2 regions of the Streptomyces sp. NPDC001816 genome follow, and region 2 is predicted to be linked to the other one. Evidence: predicted binding sites of a transcription regulator. Region 2 holds the regulator's gene; the other holds the start of a gene.
What was found. Region 2 encodes HspR, which represses chaperone genes until heat shock. Its sites were predicted from a motif close to TTGAGNNNNNNNNNCTCAA; they were not measured.

Region 1 (3,406 bases), on a different contig from region 2:
CGCTCCACGACCGTGATCCGGCCCCATCTGCCGGGATCCGCCGCGGCGTGTGCGAGCGAGAATCCCACCCCCAGTCCGCCGATCAGCACGTCCGGTGCCGGGCGCCCGTCCAGGGCGTCGTACGCGGCGTCGACCAGCAGCCGCTCCGAGCGGCCGTCGGAGGTGTCCATGAGGAAGCACCCGTTGGCGATGATCTGCAGCAACTCGCCGTGCCTGCGCAGCACCACCTCCCCGTACGGGCCTTCGCGTCGGTCGAGGACCTCAGGAGTGTCGTAGACGGCAGTCATACGCCCATCCTCCTCGAACGAGGCCTTGCGTTCACAGGAATTGACCACGAACCCACGGGTAACAGGTTGCGGGGCGGTGCGGGGCAGCGCGGCGCGACTGCCGCCGCACGCCGCCACCGCGCGCCTCGTGCGCGCCGCCGGCAGGGGGCGGACGCGTTTGAAGCTTCTGAGGTTGCTGTGAATCCGCTCTCGCGTGGCGTCGGTCATAGACAGCGGCCGCGGGAACACAAAGGGTGGGGCGCAACGGAAGGAGCGCCTCACCGTGGAACGGATCGTGACTGGGCCTGCGACGGCCGCGTCCCCGCCCCTGGGCACGCCCCTTCCCGCCAACTCCCTGCCGGATGTCGCCGGCCTGCTCGACGGAGTCCCACGCCAACGCGAGCTGCCCGCCCCGGCCACGACGCAGGCCCCGGCCGCGACTCGTTCCTCCTTCCGGCCCTGGTACCTCCTGCCGACCCCCACCGGCACCCCGTTCACCTTCGCCTACGCGTCCCTCCTCGCCCTCACCTCGCTCGTGGCGGACTGGGCCGACCCCGCCCTGATGCACACGCTGTACCAGGCCTCCAGCACCGACGTGGCCCACCTGGTGCGCACGCCGGTGCTGGTGCTGCTGGCGAGCGCGCTGTGGATCGCGGGCGGCATCGTGTCGCCGTACGCGGGCGCGTTCGTGCTGGTGCTCACCGCGCTGGAGCGGCGGATAGGCGGCGCCCGGGCGGCCTGTGTGTTCCTGGCGGGCCACGTCCTGGCCACCCTCGCGACCGAGGTCCCGGTGGGCCTCGCGGTCCTGTTCGGCCACCTTCCGGACACCTCCCTGCACCGCCTCGACTACGGCATCAGCTTCGGCGTGGCCGGCAGCATCGGTGCCCTGTCCGGCCTGCTCACCCCCTGGGTCCGCTGGCCCCTTCTCACCCTGGTCGCGAGCACGCTCCTCGACGACCTGATCGCCTTCCAGGACCCGATGACCAACTGGGGCCACCTGATCGCCCTGAGCATCGGCATCGCCGGCTGGCCACTGGTGCGACGCTGGCGCTTCCCGTCGACATCCCCGGGTCCGGTCAGCAGAGGCTGAGCTGTTCCCCCTCCGAGGGCGGCAGGAGTATGTGCCGTATCCGCTCGACACCGGACCGCCACGGGTAGCCCTCGGATTCCTCCCACAGGGCCAGCAGCTCGGACGGCTCGGTCACGACCCGGTCGAGGGCTTGTAGTGCGAGTGGCCGCAGAGACGTGAGATCGGGGAGGGGTTCCTCGGGCCCGTAGTGCGGCGAGGGGATGTCGCCGCCCGGACACTGGGCGGCGACCAGCGCGGCCGCCGCGACGGCCTCCTCCGCCCCGGGTGCTTCGAGGTAGTCGTCGGTGTCGACGGCTCGCACCAGCGCGTCGCGAACCATTCCCACGCGCTCGTTCAAGGCCGCGTCGTCGAGACCGTTGCACCAGTCCGCGGCGGTGTCGTTGTCAAAGGGTCCCGTGTCCCAGGTGCCCATGGGGTCCTCCCCGTTCGTGCTGACGTCCGGGCATGCTGGCAGGCCCCACTGACATCACCTCTGGTCTGCAACAACATCCCGGTCACCGGCCGATCGCTCACAGCGAACACGAACCCGGGAACATTGGCGGAGCCCCGTGCATTGAGTCGGCATAGCTCAAGTTGACTGCCTAAGGGGAGATCATGGCTGCTGAGTCCACGGCGTTCACGCTCGTGCTGCCCGTGCTGCCGCTCGACGACGAGGTCGTGCTGCCCGGGATGGTGGTTCCGCTGGACCTGAGCGACGCCGAGGTGCGGGCCGCGGTGGAGGCCGCGCAGGCCGCCGCCCGGTCGGAGCCCGGGAAGCCCAAGGTTCTGCTGGTTCCGCGCATCGACGGCACGTACGCCAAGACCGGTGTGCTGGGCACGGTCGAGCAGGTCGGCCGGCTGGCCGACGGCGACCCCGGGGCCCTGATCCGCGGCCGCGGCCGGGTGCGGATCGGCGCCGGTACGACGGGTCCGGGCGCGGCGCTGTGGGTCGAGGGCGCGCGGGTCGACGAGACCGTCCCCGACCCGCTGCCCGGGCATGCCGCCGAACTCGTCAAGGAATACAAGGCCCTCGCCACCAGCTGGCTGAAGAAGCGTGGCGCCTGGCAGGTCGTGGACCGCGTCCAGGCCATCGACGACGTCTCCGCGCTCGCCGACAACTCCGGGTACTCGCCCTTCCTCACCACCGAGCAGAAGGTCGAGCTGCTGGAGACCGCCGACCCGGTTGCCCGCCTCCGGCTCGCAGCCCAGCAGCTGCGCGACCACCTCGCCGAGCAGGACGTGGCCGAGACCATCGCCAAGGACGTCCAGGAGGGCGTCGACAAGCAGCAGCGCGAGTTCCTGCTGAGGCGTCAGCTCGAGGCCGTCCGCAAGGAGCTGCGCGAGCTGAACGGCGACCAGGACGGCGAGGAGTCCGACGACTACCGCGCCCGCGTGGAGGCCGCCGACCTGCCGGAGAAGGTCCGCGAGGCCGCCCTCAAGGAGGTCGACAAGCTGGAGCGGTCCTCCGACCAGTCGCCCGAGGGCTCATGGATCCGCACCTGGCTGGACACGGTCCTGGAGATGCCGTGGAACGAGCGGACCGATGACAGTGCTTCCGCGTACGACATCCAGGGCGCCAGGGCGATCCTGGACGCCGAGCACGCGGGTCTGGAGGACGTGAAGGAGCGCATCACCGAGTACCTGGCCGTCCGCAAGCGGCGCAGTGAGCGCGGCCTCGGTGTGATCGGCGGGCGGCGCGGCGGGGCCGTGCTCGCGCTCGTCGGCCCTCCCGGCGTCGGCAAGACCAGCCTCGGCGAGTCCGTCGCGCACGCCATGGGCCGCAAGTTCGTCCGCGTCGCCCTCGGCGGCGTCCGGGACGAGGCGGAGATCCGCGGCCACCGGCGCACATACGTCGGCGCGCTGCCCGGCCGTGTCGTGCGTGCCATCAAGGAGGCGGGGTCGATGAACCCCGTGGTCCTGCTGGACGAGATCGACAAGGTGGGGTCGGACTACCGGGGCGACCCGGCCGCGGCCCTGCTGGAGGTGCTGGACCCGGCGCAGAACCACACCTTCCGGGACCACTACCTGGAGGTGGAACTGGACCTGTCCGACGTGGTCTTCCTCGCCACCG
Region 2 (3,406 bases):
ACGGTGCCGCGTGACGGAGGAGACCCCGGGCTTCGAGGAGAAGCCCGACGTCCCCTCCGGCGCGACCCCCGAAGACGCCGAGTCGAAGGCCGCTCCCAATGAGGGGGCGGCCCCGGCCGGGGACGTAGCAGCAGACGCGGGTCTGGTGGCCCAGCTGGACCAGGTGCGCATGGCTCTGAACGAGCGCACCCTGGACCTCCAGCGGCTCCAGGCCGAGTACCAGAACTACCGCCGCCGAGTGGAGCGCGACCGGGTCGCGGTCCGGGAGGTCGCCATCGCGAACCTTCTGACCGAACTCCTGCCCGTGCTCGACGACATCGGCCGCGCGCGGGAACACGGCGAACTGGTCGGCGGCTTCAAGTCGGTGGCCGAGTCGCTGGAGACCGTCGCGGCCAAGATGGGCCTGCAGCAGTTCGGCAAGGAGGGCGAGCCCTTCGACCCGACGATCCACGAGGCCCTGATGCACAGCTACGCACCGGACGTCACCGAGACGACGTGCGTGGCCATCCTGCAGCCCGGGTATCGCATCGGCGAACGCACCATCCGCCCCGCGCGGGTGGCCGTCGCCGAGCCGCAGCCGGGCGCGCAGGCCGTCAAGGCGGAGGGCACCGAGGAGACCACCGAGGCGCCCGCGGCCGACGACAAGGAGAACGGTGGCCCGGAGGAGGGCTGACGTAATCACCGAAGACAGGAAGGAGGGGCGTCGGGGATGAGCACCAAGGACTTCATCGAGAAGGACTACTACAAGGTCCTCGGCGTCCCCAAGGACGCCACCGAGGCCGAGATCAAGAAGGCGTACCGGAAGCTCGCCCGCGAGTTCCACCCGGACGCCAACAAGGGCAACGCCAAGGCCGAGGAGCGCTTCAAGGAGATCTCCGAGGCGAACGACGTCCTCGGCGACGCCAAGAAGCGCAAGGAGTACGACGAGGCACGCGCCCTGTTCGGCAACGGCGGCTTCCGCCCCGGGCCGGGCGCCGGCGGCGGCTCCTTCAACTTCGACCTGGGCGACCTCTTCGGGGGCAACGCACAGAGCGGGGGCGGCTTCGGCGGCGGCATCGGTGACGTCTTCGGGGGCCTGTTCAACCGCGGCGGGACCACGGGCACCCGTACCCAGCCGCGGCGCGGCCAGGACATCGAGTCCGAGGTCACGCTGAGCTTCACGGAGGCCATCGAGGGCGCCACGGTGCCCCTGAGGATGTCCTCCCAGGCGCCGTGCAAGGCCTGCTCCGGCACCGGCGACAAGAACGGCACACCGCGGGTGTGCCCGACCTGTGTCGGCACCGGGCAGGTCGCCCGGGGTTCGGGCGGCGGCTTCTCGCTGACCGATCCCTGCCCCGACTGCAAGGGCCGCGGCCTGATCGCCGAGCACCCCTGCCTGGAGTGCAAGGGCAGCGGCCGCGCCAAGTCGTCGCGCACGATGCAGGTCCGCATCCCGGCGGGCGTCACCGACGGGCAGCGGATCCGGCTGCGCGGCAAGGGCGCGCCCGGCGAGCGGGGCGGACCGGCGGGCGACCTGTATGTGATGGTCCATGTCGGCGAGCACCCGGTGTTCGGGCGCAAGGGCGACAACCTCACCGTCAGCGTGCCGGTCACGTTCGCCGAGGCGGCCCTCGGCGGGGAGGTGCGGGTCCCCACCCTCGGCGGCCCCGCCGTCACCCTGAAGCTGCCGCCCGGCACCCCCAACGGCCGCACCATGCGCGCCCGGGGCAAGGGCGCGGTCCGCAAGGACGGCACCCGTGGCGACCTTCTGGTCACCGTCGAGGTGAGTGTCCCGAAGGACGTCTCGGGGAAGGCTCGTGACGCACTGGAGGCGTATCGCGAGGCGACCGCGGACGAGGACCCGCGGGCGGAGCTGTTCGAGGCCGCGAAGGGAGATTGAGGGTGATGGACGGCCGTCGGCGTAACCCGTACGAACTGACCGAGGAGAGCCCGGTCTACGTCATCTCGGTCGCGGCCCAGCTCTCCGGACTCCACCCGCAGACGCTGCGCCAGTACGACCGCCTGGGTCTGGTCTCCCCCGACCGCACCGCCGGCCGGGGCCGCCGCTACTCGGCCCGTGACATCGAGCTGCTCCGCCAGGTGCAGGCGCTGTCCCAGGACGAGGGCATCAACCTGGCCGGTATCAAGCGGATCATCGAACTGGAGAACCAGGTCGCCGCGCTCCAGTCCCGCGTCGCGGAGCTGCAGTCGGCCCTGGACGGCGCGGCGGCCGCGATGCAGCAGCGCGAGGCCGCCGTCCACGCCTCCTACCGCCGCGACCTGGTCCCGTACCAGGAGGTCCAGCAGACCAGCGCGCTGGTGGTGTGGCGGCCGAAGCGGCAGCAGAACGACTGAGCGTCTGTGACAGCTGAAAGGGGCCCGGCTTCCGGGCCCCTTTTGCGTGCGAGAAGTGGGTGGCTGGGTTCATTCGGTCCTCTGCTCGAGTCGGAGAGACGGTGCGCGGCCGCCGGTGATCACGACTCGCGGGGATTGCCGATGATTGTGCGGATCTTTGCCTTCCCATGAACTCCGTTTGGATGGAGGGTCCGTAAAGGGTGTTTGGAGGTGATTCCGTTCCTCCTTCACAGGTGCAGCGGAGCGTGGTGTTGCGGACTCGTTAAGTAGTTCGGCTTGACGCCGGGTAGCGGCTCCGCGTTGGCTTTTCGGACACCTGGGTCGTAAAGCAGCACCCTCGTCCGGAACACACCTGAAGTGAGCCCTCGTATGCGTCGTATCGCCATAGCCGTGGCTGCATCCACGATGACCCTTTCGCTTGCCGGCTGCGGCGTGCTGGACGCGACGGGGGACGGCGCGAGCGCGAGCCCGACGAAGGGCGACGACGTCACCATCGGGCTGCTGCTGCCGGAGAAGGCGAACAGCCGCTACGACAAGTTCGACTACCCGATCATCAAGAGCAAGGTCGAGGAGCTGACCGACAAGAAGGGGACGGTCAAGTACGCCAACGCCGACGCGGACGCCGCCCGGCAGGCCGGCCAGATGCAGACGATGATCGACGACAAGGTCGACGTCATCATGGTCGACGCGGTCGACTCGCACGCCATCGCGGGCCAGGTGAAGAAGGCCAAGGACGCAGGCATCCCGGTCATCGCCTACGACCGGCTGGCCGAGGGCCCGATCGACGCCTACATCTCCTTCGACAACGAGCTGGTCGGCGAGGTGCAGGCCCGCACGCTGCTGGAGGCGCTGGGCTCGAACGTCGACACCTCCGACAAGGTCGTCATGGTGAACGGCTCGCCCACCGACCCGAACGCCAAGCAGTTCAAGCAGGGCGCGCTGTCCGAGCTGAACGGCAAGGTGACGATCGCGGAGACCTACGACACCACGGACTGGAAGCCCGAGAACGCCCAGGCCGAGATGACCGAGGCGATCAGCAAGATCGGCAAGAACAACATCGCCGGGGTCTACG

Region 1: the regulator HspR is predicted to act here: its motif matches at 1,910-1,928, upstream of lon (endopeptidase La).

Annotation. Positions count from the first base shown of each region.
Region 1 covers NZ_JBIATY010000008.1:245,015-248,420, forward strand. Annotated here, with positions in the region: gene ACFYZZ_RS28355 (spermidine synthase) at 1-287, opposite strand, end outside; gene ACFYZZ_RS28360 (rhomboid-like protein) at 550-1,356, shown strand; gene ACFYZZ_RS28365 (DUF4259 domain-containing protein) at 1,343-1,768, opposite strand; gene lon (endopeptidase La) at 1,951-3,406, shown strand, end outside.
Region 2 covers NZ_JBIATY010000020.1:23,411-26,816, forward strand. Annotated here, with positions in the region: gene dnaK (molecular chaperone DnaK) at 1-14, shown strand, start outside; gene grpE (nucleotide exchange factor GrpE) at 11-673, shown strand; gene dnaJ (molecular chaperone DnaJ) at 710-1,879, shown strand; gene ACFYZZ_RS43070 (heat shock protein transcriptional repressor HspR) at 1,885-2,334, shown strand; gene ACFYZZ_RS43075 (sugar ABC transporter substrate-binding protein) at 2,704-3,406, shown strand, end outside.